Regions from separate parts of the Streptomyces sp. NPDC050617 genome, predicted to be linked through region 3. Evidence: riboswitches for the same ligand, from Rfam matches in the RefSeq annotation. Region 3 holds a riboswitch; each other region holds the start of a gene.

Region 1 (3,298 bases), on a different contig from region 3:
GGGACGACGAGAAGGTGGAGCCGCCCGTCTTCGGCATCGTGGGGGCGCTGACCGTCGCCAACATCTTCATCGCGCTGCTGTGGACGTAAGCGGCTGAGAGCCGGCGCCCGGGGGCGTGAGCGACCTCCGCTACGCCGGGCGCACGCTCCCGTAGATCGGCATGTAGTAGATCGACTCCACCCGCACGTTCGCCCCCGGCTTCGGCGCGTGGATCATCTTCCCGTCGCCTATGTACATGCCGACGTGGCTGATGTCGTCGTAGAAGAAGACCAGGTCACCCGGTTGGAGATCGTCCGTGGCGACCCGCGTACCGGTCTTGACCTGATCCCAGGTGGTGCGCGGGAGATCGACGCCGGCCGCCTTCCACGCCGCCTGGGTCAGCCCTGAGCAGTCGTACGAATTGGGGCCGGTGGCGCCCCACACATACGGCTTGCCCATCTGTGCGCGAGCAAAGGCGATCGCCTTGTCGGCCTTGGCGGCGTGCGTCCCTGAGGGGGCCCTGGAATCGGTGCCGCCCCCCTTGTGGCCCTTTTCCGAGCTGCCCTGCCCCTTGCCGCTGCCGCCGCCCTCCGCGGCCTCTTCCTTCTGCCGCTTCTCGGCCTGGCGTTTCGCCAGCTCCTCGGCCTTCTTCTTGGCCGCCGCCTCCTTCTTCCTCTCGATAGCGGCCAGCCGCGCCTTCTCCTGGACCGTCAGCTTCGACAGCAGCTCCCGCGCCTCGCCGAGCTTGCCCTGGACGGCCTCCTTCTTCGCCTTCAGCTGCTTTTGCGAATCGGTGAGCGCGGCCAGGTTCCGTACCGCCTCGCCCCGGTCCCTGGCCGCCGCCTTCTGCTGCGTACGGAACTCCCGTACGGCCTGCTCCTGCCGGCCGGTCATCCGGTCGATCAGATGCGTCTGGTCGAACCAGCTCTGCGGGTCGGAGGCGAACAGCAGGTTCGCGGTCTGGCTCATGCCGCCGTCGCGGTACTGCGCCGCGGCGTACGCCCCGAGCGCGCGCCGCGCGTCGTTGAGCTTCCCGGTGCGCCGGGCCACGTCGTCGAGGAGCCGGTCGACCTTTCCGTTCTGCGCGTCCGTGCGCTCCTTGGCCGCGTTGTACTCCTGCGTGGCCGTGCCCGCCTGCCGGTACAGGGCGTCCACACGGCGCTGGACGTCCTCGACAGAGGCTTTGGGGGTTCGGGGGGCTGTGGGGCGGCCGGGAGCGGCGTGCGCGGTCTGGGAGAGCAGCGTGGCGGAGGCCAGGGCCGCGGTCGTGAGGCCGACGGCGGTGCGGCGGCGGGCGGGCGTGTCGAGCGGCCCGTACCCGGACCTGCGGGGCTTGCGGTGCGACGCCAAGGGAGGCGACTCCTTCCGTGGACCGCCTACCGGGTTAGCTGTCGGGTTCGGGCGGGTTTGGAAGGTTTGTGCCCTACAGTCCGTACGGGCGCGCTGTGCGTGCGTACGGACCGATTCACCCCGGTGGTGCGTGTGGGTCCCCGGCTCCGGGCGCCTCGCGGCGCGGCCGGACTCGGCGTCGGCGGCCCGTGCAGACGGACGTCGGCGGGGGGACGGGCTGCCTGAGCGAGCACCGTAGCCAACGCGTGGTGCCGCTGTGAAGGCTGGTGTTCGATATGCCGGAACCTTCCGGGACTGCGCCTCCCGCGCCGTGACCTGCCCGATTCCGCCTGCTTCCGCCCGACCCCGCCTGCTTCCGCCCCCTGGACGCCGCCTCTCGCCCGTACCGTCCGCGCGCACTTCCACCCCCACTTCCCCCCCGCTTTCCGCCCGCGCTTCCCCCCACTTTTCGCCCGTCTTTCCACAGCCGGAGCCGGGTGTCAGTGGGGCGGCCTAGACTCGGTGGGCGATGAGCAGCCTCTTTGACGACAGCTTCCTGGCGGATCTCGAGCCTTCGGGCGAGGAGCCCCCGCCGCCGCCCGAGGACGCCGCACCGGAGCCGGTGCCGGACGATCTCTTCGGGGGCGCCTTCGACGCGCCCGTACAGCGGTCCGGCCGGGCCTCGGGGCAGGGCGGCTCCGGGGCGCGCGACGCGTACTACCGCGACGGTGCGCCGCGGCCCGTCATCGACCCCTCCGCGCTGCTGGAGGGGCTCAACGAGGAGCAGCGCGCCGCGGTGGTGCACAGCGGCGGGCCGCTGCTGATCGTCGCCGGCGCCGGGTCCGGCAAGACGCGCGTGCTGACGCACCGGATCGCGCACCTGCTGGGCGCGCGCGGCGTGCACCCCGGCCAGATCCTGGCGATCACCTTCACCAACAAGGCCGCGGGCGAGATGAAGGAGCGCGTCGGCGACCTCGTCGGCCCCCGGGCCAACGCGATGTGGGTGCTCACCTTCCACAGCGCCTGTGTGCGCATCCTGCGCCGTGAGTCGAAGAAGCTCGGCTTCACCTCATCCTTCTCGATCTACGACGCCGCCGACTCGAAGCGGCTGATGGCGCTGGTCTGCCGGGACCTGGACCTCGATCCGAAGCGCTTCCCGCCCAAGTCCTTCAGCGCCAAGATCTCGAACCTGAAGAACGAGCTGATCGACGAGGAGGAGTTCGCCGGCCAGGCGGCCGACGGCTTCGAGAAGACGCTCGCCGAGGCGTACGCGATGTACCAGGCGCGGCTGCGCGAGGCGAACGCCCTCGACTTCGACGACATCATCATGACCACGGTCCACCTGCTCCAGGCGTTCCCGGACGTCGCGGACCACTACCGGCGCCGCTTCCGGCACGTGCTGGTGGACGAGTACCAGGACACCAACCACGCGCAGTACACCCTCGTGCGCGAGCTGGTGGGCCCCGGCACGGACGAGGTCCCGGCCGCCGAGGTGTGCGTCGTGGGCGACGCCGACCAGTCGATCTACGCGTTCCGGGGCGCGACCATCCGCAACATCCTCCAGTTCGAGGAGGACTACCCGGACGCGACGACGATCCTGCTGGAGCAGAACTACCGCTCCACGCAGACCATCCTCAGCGCCGCCAACGCCGTCATCGAGCGCAACGAGAACCGCCGCCCCAAGAACCTGTGGACCGAGGCCGGGGCAGGGGCCACCATCACCGGCTACGTCGCCGACACGGAGCACGACGAGGCGCAGTTCGTCGCCGACGAGATCGACCGGCTCACGGACGCGGGCGACGCCAAGGCCGGCGACGTCGCCGTCTTCTACCGCACCAACGCCCAGTCCCGTGTCTTCGAGGAGATCCTCATCCGGGTCGGGCTGCCCTACAAGGTCGTCGGCGGCGTGCGCTTCTACGAGCGCAAGGAGGTTCGCGACGTCCTCGCCTACCTGCGCGTTCTCGCCAACCCCGAGGACACCGTCCCGCTG
Region 2 (3,298 bases), on a different contig from region 3:
CTGCCCTGTCATGACCCCCGGGCCTCCCACCGCGCGCCGCAGCACGGCCTCGTCGAGGACCGCGCACAGCCGCGTCGGCGACGCCCCCCGGAGCACCGCCTGCCGGGTCATCCGCACCGCCACCAACTCCTCGACCTGCTCGTCGGGCGGGTCGCCCAGCGCCGCCCGGGTGACCGCGCGCGCGTACTCGGGCGTCTGGAGCAGCCCCGGCACCACGGTCGTCTCCAGCGTGCGGGCCTGTGAGGCCGCGGTCTCCAGCGAGATGAAGTCCCGGTACTCGGCGGGCAGCAGGTCGCCGTACGCGTACCACCAGGTGTTCCGCGCCCCGTTCCGGTCCGCGGGGCCGGGGCTGCACAGTGCCGTCAGCAGGGCGCGCCGTTCGGCGTCCACCACCTCGTACGCGTCCAGGAGTCGCACCACGTCGGCGGGTTTCACGCCACTGCGACCGGTCTCGATACGGCTGACTTTCGACTGGTGCCAGCCCACCGCCGCCGCTGCCTGACGGCTCGTGAGCCCGGCCGTCTCGCGCTGTCGCCGCAGTTCCGCGCCGAGTTTGCGGCGGCGCACCGCAGGACCGTTCCCCATGATGACTCCTTTCACTCGGTGTCAATGCGCCAGTGTGCCGCGCAAATACGGTCTCCCGTCGCAGAGTTCACCGCTTTGAGCGACAGATATATGCACATCCGGCTGGATTGCCGCGGGGGCGACACCATCGATGGCAATCTGTCGCGGAGAGCCGTCCGGGGCACTCACACTTCACCGCGCAACGCCCCGGAAACCGGCCGGGTGGGAAAGGAACAACGCCGCCATGGCAGACCTGCAGGAAGCATCCGTCTCTCTGCCGACCGTGCCCGCCTCGGTCTCCGCGGCCCGGAGCCACGTCACGAACGTGCTCGCCGAATGGGGCCTGCCGGAGCGGACCGAGGCGGGCGGCATCGTCCGGCTGATCGTCTCCGAGCTCGCCACCAACGTGGTCCAGCACACGTGGGGGCGGTCGCCCGTCTTCACCGTGGTCGTCCAGCTCGACCGGGGCGAACTGCTGCGCATCGGCGTCGCCGACAGCCATCCGGGCCGCCCCAGGCGGCTCCCCGCCGCCGTCCAGCAGGACAACGGCCGCGGCATGGTCATCGTCCGCACCCTCACCAAGGAACTCGGCGGCACCCTCACCATCACCCCCGCCCCCGACGGCGGCAAGACCGTATGGATCACCCTGCCCTGGACGAGCCCACGGGCTCTGTGACCTGGCCGGACGACCGCCCCGGGGCCCGCCGGCCGGGACCTGATGGCGGACCGCCGTCGCGAGGCGTCGGCCGGGGCCGTGCTGCCGGGGTGCGTCCACGCCCGGACGGCGTCGCGGTGGTGGTGCAGGGCGGGAAGACCCCCTTCGCCAGGTCGGTGAGCAACGAGGCGAGCGGGGTCATCCCACCCTCGGACCGGGAAACGGCATGTGACTCCTCAAGGGACGTACGGGCGCTGTCCTGGCGCGCTCGAACTACCCTCGGTCACTGACATCGCCGGGTGCCCGGCGGCCCGTCAGCCCACGCGCCCGTAACTGACGCTCCGCGACCAGATCTTCTCCAGGCGCACCACCGTCCCGCTCTTCGGAGCGTGCCAGATCCGGCCCCTGCCGGCGTAGATGCCCACGTGGTAGACGCCGCCGCGGGAGTGGAAGAAGACCAGGTCGCCGCCCTTGCGGGAGGAAGCCGAGACATGCCGGGCGCGGTTGTACTGCGCGGCGGCCGTGCGCGGCAGCCGCTTGCCGGCGCGCTTGAAGGAGTAGAGGGTCAGGCCCGAGCAGTCGAAGCGGTAGGGGCCGGACGCCCCGTAGCGGTAAGGGGAGCCCTTCTTCGACGCCGCTACGCGCAGCGCCTTGGTGGACGCCGTGGCGGCCTCGGCCTCGGGGGCGCCGCTCGGCAGGAGAGCGGCGGCGCCGAAGGCGGCCAGGGTGAGTACGGAGGCGGCGCCGGTCCTGGACAGCAGTCGGGGGCGTGTGTGCGCTGTCATGCGCGACCCTTCGTCAACCGCCTGTGAAGGATGACCTGTCGGGTTCGGGCTGGCGAAGTTGCCCGGCCGCGTCCGCGGCTTCACCCCGAGGGGACCGCCTGTCGCACTTCGTCGATCAGGCGGCCCCCGCCGTGCTCGGGTCCTCCACTCCTGCCGATGCACTCTTGTCGACCAGACGCCCGGCACGGCGGCAGGACTCGGCGTCCGCCCGGACCGCCCCGCGGAGGCGGGGGCTTGTCGTCTCAGGGATCTTGACGCATCCCTGGTACGAATTCCGAGCCGAAATCGCCTTATGTGAGGCTGGTCACGACTGACCTGTTCGGGTGGACGCGCGGAGATTTCGTTCCGCGTCCCGAACCGTACGCAGCCCCGCACCAGCGGTGCGGTATCGCCGCCCGACCAGTACCCGCGCGCATCGCGCAAGTTGATCACTGCGAATCGTCCAGGCCCGTATACGCCTATCGGGGGATGGGCATTGAGCTACCTGCGGGTCAACTCACCGGACCCGATGGCATCGTCACCCGGCCCGTCCGCCGCTCCCCGTCCAGTACCCGCATGGCACGTTCCAGCGTGGGCGCGTGCAGCTCGCTCTCGCCGCGCTCGTGCATCACGGCCAGCGCGTCGCGCAGCCCCGCGGCCTTGGCGGCCAGCGCCTGAGCCGCCCGCAGCGCGGCGTAAGTGTCGTGGCCGCGCGCCGGGTTGACGCGGCCCAGCAGGTCGACCGCCTCCAGATAGCGGTCGACGAGCTCGCTCTCCGCGCGCGTGAGCGGCGGCAGCGGCGGCAGTTCGGGCGGCAGCACCGGAGCTCACCGGGCGCCGGGCGAGCCGGCGCCCGGCGCGGCGCCGTTGGCCTTGCGGCTGCTGACCAGGTGGTCCACCAGCCCGTACGCCACGGCGCCCGCGGCGTCGAAGACCTTGTCGCGCTCGATGTCCGAGCTGACGCGCCCGGCGCTCTGCCCGGTGTGCCGTACGAGCATCTCCTCCAGCTGCTCGCGCGTGCGCAGCAGTTCCCTGGCGTGGATCTGGAGGTCCGAGGTCTGCCCCTGGATCGGCTCGCTGAAGAACGGCTGGTGGATCAGGACGCGCGCGTTCGGCAGCGCGAACCGCTTGCCGGGGGTGCCCGCGGCCAGCAGTACGGCGGCGCTGGACGCCGCCTGGCCCAGGCAGCCCGTCTCGATGTCGCACGACACGTAGCGCATCGTGTCGTAGATGGAGGTCATGGCGGAGAACGAGCCGCCGGGGGAGTTGATGTAGAGCGAGATGTCCTGGTCGGGCGCGGCGTGTTCGAGGTGCA
Region 3 (3,298 bases):
TCGTCGGCGGGGGCGGTGGCGGCCATGCCGCGCGCGTCGATGCGGTCGTAGCGGACGGTGGCGATGAACTCGTCGCCGACCGTGGCGGCGAGGCCGACCCGGTCCACGTAGTCGTGGTGGGTGAAGCGGTGGACGTCGCGGTCGGACAGGCGCGGATAGGGGGCGAAGAAGCGGTAGTACTTCGACTCGTCCGAGACCTGCTCGTAGAAGCTGGTCAGGCGCTGCGCGTCGGCTTCGGTGATGGGCCGGATCTGAGCCGTGCCGCCGTCGCGCAGCACGACATCGGCTTCCCAGTGGGTCGGGTACGCGGCGTGCTCCGACGGCGTGTGCATGGGGCCAGCGTACGACCGGGCGCCGACAGAGCTCGGCTCGCGGACACCGGAGGGTCGGGGCAGGGTGGGGAGGGGCGCGGCGGGCGCGGGAGCACGGCAGGTGGAGGCGGGTGACGGCGGGCGGGGCGGCACAATGGAGGAGGGAGCAGGGGGCGGCGCGGCGCCGGACGTCTCCGCAGGAGCGACGGCGGCACCGTGAGAGACTGGTCTAGACAACCAATGACGACTTGAAGGGCAACACCATGGTTGAGCGCCGCGTCACCGTCGGCTGGGCCGAGGGGCTGCACGCCCGCCCCGCGTCGATCTTCGTCCGAGCCGCGACCGCCTCGGGCGTCCCCGTGACGATCGCCAAGGCCGACGGCAACCCGGTCAACGCCGCCTCCATGCTGGCGGTGCTGGGCCTGGGCGCCCAGGGCGGCGAGGAGATCGTCCTCGCCTCCGAGGCCGACGACGCCGAGGCCGCGCTCGACCGCCTCGCGAAGCTGGTCGCCGAGGGCCTCGAGGAGCTCCCGGAGACCGTCTGATTCGGTTTCCACCGGCGCGGCACGGCCGCGCGCGGCGACGGGCCGCGGTGACTGTTCTCACGGTCGCCGCGGCTTTTGCGTGCGTACAGGCGGCACTCGCGCACGCAGAAGGCCCCGGCCGGGAGGGCCGGGGCCTTCTGTGCGAGGTTCAGAGGCTGACGCCGTGCGCGCGCAGGTACGCGACGGGGTCGATGTCGGAGCCGTACTCGGGGGACGTACGGGCCTCGAAGTGCAGGTGCGGGCCGGTGACGTTGCCGGTGGCGCCCGAGAGGGCTATCTGCTGCCCCGGAGTGACCGTCTGGCCGACGGAGACGCCGATGGAGGAGAGGTGCCCGTACTGCGTGTACGTGCCGTCGTTCATCTTGATGACGATGTTGTTGCCGTACGCGCCGCCCCAGCCGGCCTCCACGACGGTGCCCGCGCCCACGGCGTGCACGGAGGAGCCCTGGCCGGCGTGGAAGTCGACGCCGGTGTGGCTGCCGGAGGACCACAGTCCGCTGGACGCCTTGTAGCCGGTGGAGACGTACGAGCCGTCGACCGGCAGGACGAAGGCGTTGAGCCGCCTGCGCTCCTCGTCTCGGGCGGCCTTCGCCTTGGCGGCGCGCTCCGCGTCGGCCTTCCGCTTGGCCTCCTCGGCGCGCTTCTTGGCCTCGGCGGCCTTCGCCTTGGCCTCGGCTTCGGCCTTCGCCTTGGCGGCGGCCGCCTCGGCCGCGTGCTGCTGGGTGTCGGCCTGGGCGCCGATGCTGTCGGCGACGTCGTTGCTCATGACGACGGCCTGGGTGAGGCCGGTGTCCTCGACCTGCGGGGCGCGGTCGCCGCCGGACGCGAGGGCCGGGGAGGCGAGGCCGGCGACGACGCCGGTCGCGGCCAGGGTCGCGACCCCCGCCGCGTTGGCGCCGACGCGCACGGCGCGGCTCGGACGACGGTGCTTCCCGGTGGCACGGGTGAACGCCATAGGTACGGCTGATCCTTTCCTTCCTTCTCGCCTACCGGGTTAGCTGACGGGTTCGGAGCAGGAAGGTCTCCTACGGGCCCCTCCGGGAAGGGGTCCGATTCACCCCAGGGACGTGTGGGTCCCCGGCTCCCCTGGCTCACGCCATCTCGGGGACTCGGCGATGGTTGCCCGGGGCCGCGGATGCGACTCACATCTGACGGACAACCGCCACGAACTTATTCGGCGCTTCTTTCAATCGGCAAACAGAACCGCGATTTTGTGCCCTAGGCCACACAGCAGAAAGGCAACCTCTCCGATAAACCGGACATACAGCGGGGCGCGAAGGCCCCAAAGGTCCCTCGCGCCCCACTCACCCCGTTATGGGGGTCCTGCCGTTATCGCGGTCCTTTTTCCCGGCGGTCAGCCGGAGACGACCGTCACCTCTCCGATGCCGAGCGCCTTGACGGGCCCCTGGATCTCCGCGGCGTCGCCGACGAGGACCGTGACGAGCCGGTCGGCCGGGAAGGCGCTGACGGCGGCCGCGGTGGCCTCCACCGTGCCGGTCTCCGCGAGGCGCGCGTACAGCTGGGCCTGGAAGTCGTCCGGGAGGTGCTGCTCGACCTGGTCGGCGAGCGTCCCGGCGACGGCGGCGGCCGTCTCGTACTTCAGCGGGGCGACGCCCACGAGGTTCTGCACGGCGACGTCGCGCTCGGCGTCCGTCAGCCCCTCGGCGGCCAGCGTCCGCAGCACGGTCCACAGGTCCGCGAGCGCCGGTCCGGTGGACTCGGTGTCCACCGAGCCGCTGATGGCCAGCAGCGAGGCGCCCGTGGACCCCTGGAGGGCCGTGGGCTCCGAGGAGCGCAGCACCTGGGCGTAGGAGCGGACACCGTAGGTGTAGCCCTTCTCCTCGCGCAGGACGCGGTCCAGGCGCGAGGTGAGGGTGCCGCCGAGGCAGTACGCGCCGAGGACCTGGGCGGGCCAGACGCGGTCGTGCCGGTCGGGGCCGATCCGGCCGATGAGCAGCTGGGTCTGCACGGCGCCGGGGCGGTCCACGATCACCACCCGGCCGGTGTCGTCGGCGGTGATGGGCGTGACCGGATACGGCTCGGCGGTGCCGCCGGTCCACGTGCCGAGCGTGTCCGCGAGGGCCTCGGCCAGGTCGACGCCGGTGAAGTCGCCGACGACCACGGCGGTCGCGGTGGCGGGCCGTACGTGCGCCTCGTAGAAAGCCCGTACGGCCGCGGCGTCGATGTTCCGGACGGTGTCCTCGGTGCCCTGGCGGGGCCGCGACATGCGGGCGCCCGCGGGGAAGAGCTGCTTGGACAGCGCCATGGCGGCCCGCCGGGCCGGGTTGGCCAGCTCGTGCGGGATCTCGTCGAGGCGGTTGCCCACGAGCCGCTCGATCTCGCTGTCCGCGAAGGCCGGCGCCCGCAGCGCGTCGGCGAGCAGGGCCAGCGCCTTGGGCAGCCGGGAGGCCGGGACCTCCAGCGAGACCCGGACGCCCGGGT
Region 4 (3,298 bases), on a different contig from region 3:
CCTCCTCGATGCCGCGGCCGAGCCGCTCCGGGTTGGTGACGAACAGGTCGTCGCCGACGATCTGGACCTTCTCGCCCAGCTTGTCGGTGAGGACCTTCCAGCCCGCCCAGTCGTCCTCGTACAGCGGGTCCTCGATGGAGACCAGCGGGTAGGAGGCGACGAGCTCCTCGTAGTACTCCGTCATCTGCGCGGCGGAGCGCTCCTGGCCCTCGAAGGCGTAGACGCCGTCCTTGTAGAACTCGGAGGCGGCGACGTCGAGCGCCAGCGCGATGTCCTGGCCGGGCGCGTAACCGGCCTGCTTGATGGCCTCGATGATGAGGTCGAGCGCCTCGCGGTTCGAGCCCAGGTTCGGGGCGAAGCCGCCCTCGTCGCCGAGGCCGGTGGACAGGCCGCGCTCCTTCAGCACGCTCTTGAGCGTGTGGTAGACCTCGGCGCCCCAGCGCAGCGCCTCGGAGAAGGACTCCGCGCCGATCGGCGCGATCATGAACTCCTGGATGTCCACGTTGGAGTCGGCGTGCGAGCCGCCGTTGAGGATGTTCATCATCGGCACCGGCAGCAGGTGCGCGTTCGGGCCGCCGAGGTAGCGGAAGAGCGGCAGGTCGGACGCCTCGGAGGCGGCGTGCGCGACGGCGAGGGAGACGCCGAGGATGGCGTTGGCGCCGAGCGAGGACTTGTCCGCGGTGGCGTCCAGGTCGAACATCGCCTGGTCGATCAGGCGCTGCTCGGTGGCGTCGTAGCCGACGAGCTCCGGGCCGATCTGCTCGATGACGGCGAGGACGGCCTTCTCGACGCCCTTGCCCTGGTAGCGGTTGCGGTCGCCGTCACGCAGCTCCAGCGCCTCGAAGGCACCGGTGGAGGCGCCGGACGGCACGGCGGCACGGCCCGTGGAGCCGTCGTCGAGGCCGACCTCGACCTCGACCGTGGGGTTGCCTCGCGAGTCGAGGATCTCGCGAGCTACGACGACGTCGATGGACGGCACGAGTGTCTCCTTCATGGGGTGACTGGTTTCTGCACCCCGAGCCTAACGGGCCGGGGGACGTCCGCCCGCGCGCAGCCCGGACCGTGAGCGGAAAAATGGGCCGAAGAGCCAGATCAGAGGATGAATGACGGCGTTGTTCGCCGAAGGGGGAATGGGGCGGGAACCGGACAGGTCCGAAGGACCGGCGACGGGCCCCGGATATGCGAGTGCCCCGCTACGGCGCGATCGGGGGGGGGGATGGCGCGCCGGAGCGGGGCGGTCTCTCATGAGCGGAGAGACGGGGGCGGCGGTGAAGCCGCCCCCAGGGAACGGATCAGCTCAGGTGGAGCTGCTGACCCGGGTAGATCAGGTTGGCGTCGGAGACGATGCCCTTGTTCAGGTTGTACAGCTTCTGCCAGCCGCCCTTGACGCCGTGCTCCTTGGCGATCTTGCCGAGGGTGTCGCCGGACTTGACCTTGTACTCGCCGTCGCCCTTCTGGATGGACTTCGGCGCGACGGGCTTCGGCGCGGCCTGCTTGGGGGCCTGCTGCTTCGGAGCCTGCTGCTTCGGCGCGTAGTGCTTGGGGGCCTGCTGCTTCGGCGCGGCCTGGCGCTGGCTGCGGTCCGCGTGCTGCGTGCCGCGGCTGCTGGAGCCGGTGTCGACGCCGGCGGCGGGGCCGCCGGAGGTCAGGTTGCCGGCGCCGGCGCAGGACCAGGCGCCCGGGCCCTGCATGGCGAGCAGCTTCTCGGCGGTGGCGATCTGCTGGCCCTTGGTGGCCTGGTCGGCGCGCGGGGCGTACTGGGTGCCACCCGCGGCGGCCCAGCTGGACTGGTTGAACTGCAGGCCGCCGTAGTAGCCGTTGCCGGTGTTGATCGACCAGTTACCACCGGACTCGCACTGCGCGACCTTGTCCCAGGTGGAGACGGAGGCGGCGGAGGCCGAGGTGGCGCCCATCAGCGGGACGGCGACAGCGGCACCGGCGACGCCGGCGAGCGTGGCGACACGGACGGCCTTGGACGGACGGCGGTGCTTGCCCTTGGAGATAAGCATGTTGGTTTCCTCACCGACGCCTACGAGGTGAGCTGTCGGGTTCGGGCTGTGAGCTGCCCGGCCTCGTGTGCCGGAGCACACGGGGCTTCACCCCTAGCCGTCCCGGTCCCCGTCGGTGTCGACGGGCCGTTCCGGCGGCCTACCTGGTTCCCCCGCTCCTGCCTACGGCGCTTTCGCGACGAATCCAGCGACCGCCGGCAGGATTCGGCGTGGCGATCGTGGTGCTCACGGTGGCGAGCGGTGACGACGTTAAACACACTGCCCAGGAGGGTTCAAACCCCCCTCCCTGACGGCAGTTGCCTCTACTTACCCACAGAAACAGCGCATTTCCGCAGGTGAGAGACGGTAGGGAAAGATCGGACAGGCGGGGAACCCGGGACTGTCAACGAGACCCATGTCTCACTTTCCGCCGGAACGGACATACCGCCCGTACCGTCGGACTCACGTCCCGAGATCAAGCTTTTGACCAGGGAAAATGAGATCGGGGTCGCTTCCCACGGTGCTGTGGTTGCGTTCGTAGAGGGTGTTCCAGCCGCCGGAGACGGAGTGCTCCTCCGCGATCACGGACAGGCTGTCTCCCGACTGCACCGTGTAGTCACGGGGGGCCTGTTGGGGCGTACGGGACGCGTGCCCGCCGCGCGATTCCCCGCCGCGCGAGGCATGCCGGCCGCCGCTCCGCCCGCCGTCGTCCCGCGCGGGGCCTTCGGCGCCGTCGCTCCCCTTGCTCCCCGCGCTCCCCTTCTCCCCCTCATCGGAACCGCCGCGGTGCCGGCCCTCGCCGGACGTCGGTGTGCCCGTGGCCCCGGTCGCGGGGGTGGTGGGGTCGGCGGAGGTCCCAGGGGGCGTGGAAGGGGTGCTGGAGGGCGTCTGGGAGGGCTTGCCGCCGGGCTCGGGGCTCTCGGCCGAACCGGACCCCTTCTTACCGGCGTCCGCCTCACCGGTCCCCTTCTTACCCGGATCACTCGAATCACCCGGGCTGCCCGGACCGCCCGTACCGCTCGGCGTCGTGCTCGGCCCGCCCTTCGGGGAGTGGGTCTTGCCCGAGTCCGTACGGTCGTCGCCCGAGGAGCCCTTCGACGGCCCCGAGCTGTGCGACGGCGCGGGCGACTGGGCGGAGGGCTTCGAGGAGGACTCGGCGGACGGCTTCGAGGAGGGCGCCTCGGAGCTGCCGGGGTCGACGCCGGGGGCCGCGCTGCCGCGCGTGAGACCGGAGGCGACCGCGCAGCCCGACCAGGGCTTGGTGCCCTGGTCGTCCAGGATCTTCTGGGCCACGGCTATCTGCTGGGCGC

The links. A riboswitch is a leader RNA that binds a small molecule or an ion and turns the genes downstream of it on or off. The one in region 3 is predicted to bind cyclic di-AMP.
Positions count from the first base shown of each region.
Region 1: another riboswitch for cyclic di-AMP. It lies ahead of AB0I49_RS10175 (NlpC/P60 family protein); the one in region 3 lies ahead of AB0I49_RS00365 (M23 family metallopeptidase).
Region 2: another riboswitch for cyclic di-AMP. It lies ahead of AB0I49_RS20535 (C40 family peptidase); the one in region 3 lies ahead of AB0I49_RS00365 (M23 family metallopeptidase).
Region 4: another riboswitch for cyclic di-AMP. It lies ahead of AB0I49_RS34190 (transglycosylase family protein); the one in region 3 lies ahead of AB0I49_RS00365 (M23 family metallopeptidase).

Region 1 is NZ_JBFAIS010000005.1:354,326-357,623, forward strand. It holds gene AB0I49_RS10170 (hypothetical protein) at 1-89, shown strand, start outside; gene AB0I49_RS10175 (NlpC/P60 family protein) at 130-1,329, opposite strand; cyclic di-AMP (ydaO/yuaA leader) riboswitch at 1,337-1,502, opposite strand; gene pcrA (DNA helicase PcrA) at 1,838-3,298, shown strand, end outside.
Region 2 is NZ_JBFAIS010000015.1:12,040-15,337, forward strand. It holds gene AB0I49_RS20525 (helix-turn-helix transcriptional regulator) at 1-585, opposite strand, end outside; gene AB0I49_RS20530 (ATP-binding protein) at 809-1,240, shown strand; gene AB0I49_RS20535 (C40 family peptidase) at 1,534-2,004, opposite strand; cyclic di-AMP (ydaO/yuaA leader) riboswitch at 2,008-2,217, opposite strand; gene AB0I49_RS20540 (hypothetical protein) at 2,496-2,804, opposite strand; gene AB0I49_RS20545 (ATP-dependent Clp protease proteolytic subunit) at 2,811-3,298, opposite strand, start outside.
Region 3 is NZ_JBFAIS010000001.1:84,332-87,629, reverse strand. It holds gene AB0I49_RS00375 (GNAT family N-acetyltransferase) at 1-332, opposite strand, end outside; gene AB0I49_RS00370 (HPr family phosphocarrier protein) at 575-856, shown strand; gene AB0I49_RS00365 (M23 family metallopeptidase) at 1,005-1,811, opposite strand; cyclic di-AMP (ydaO/yuaA leader) riboswitch at 1,825-1,981, opposite strand; gene AB0I49_RS00360 (pitrilysin family protein) at 2,211-3,298, opposite strand, start outside.
Region 4 is NZ_JBFAIS010000038.1:17,769-21,066, forward strand. It holds gene eno (phosphopyruvate hydratase) at 1-979, opposite strand, end outside; gene AB0I49_RS34190 (transglycosylase family protein) at 1,293-2,009, opposite strand; cyclic di-AMP (ydaO/yuaA leader) riboswitch at 2,012-2,156, opposite strand; gene AB0I49_RS34195 (transglycosylase family protein) at 2,451-3,298, opposite strand, start outside.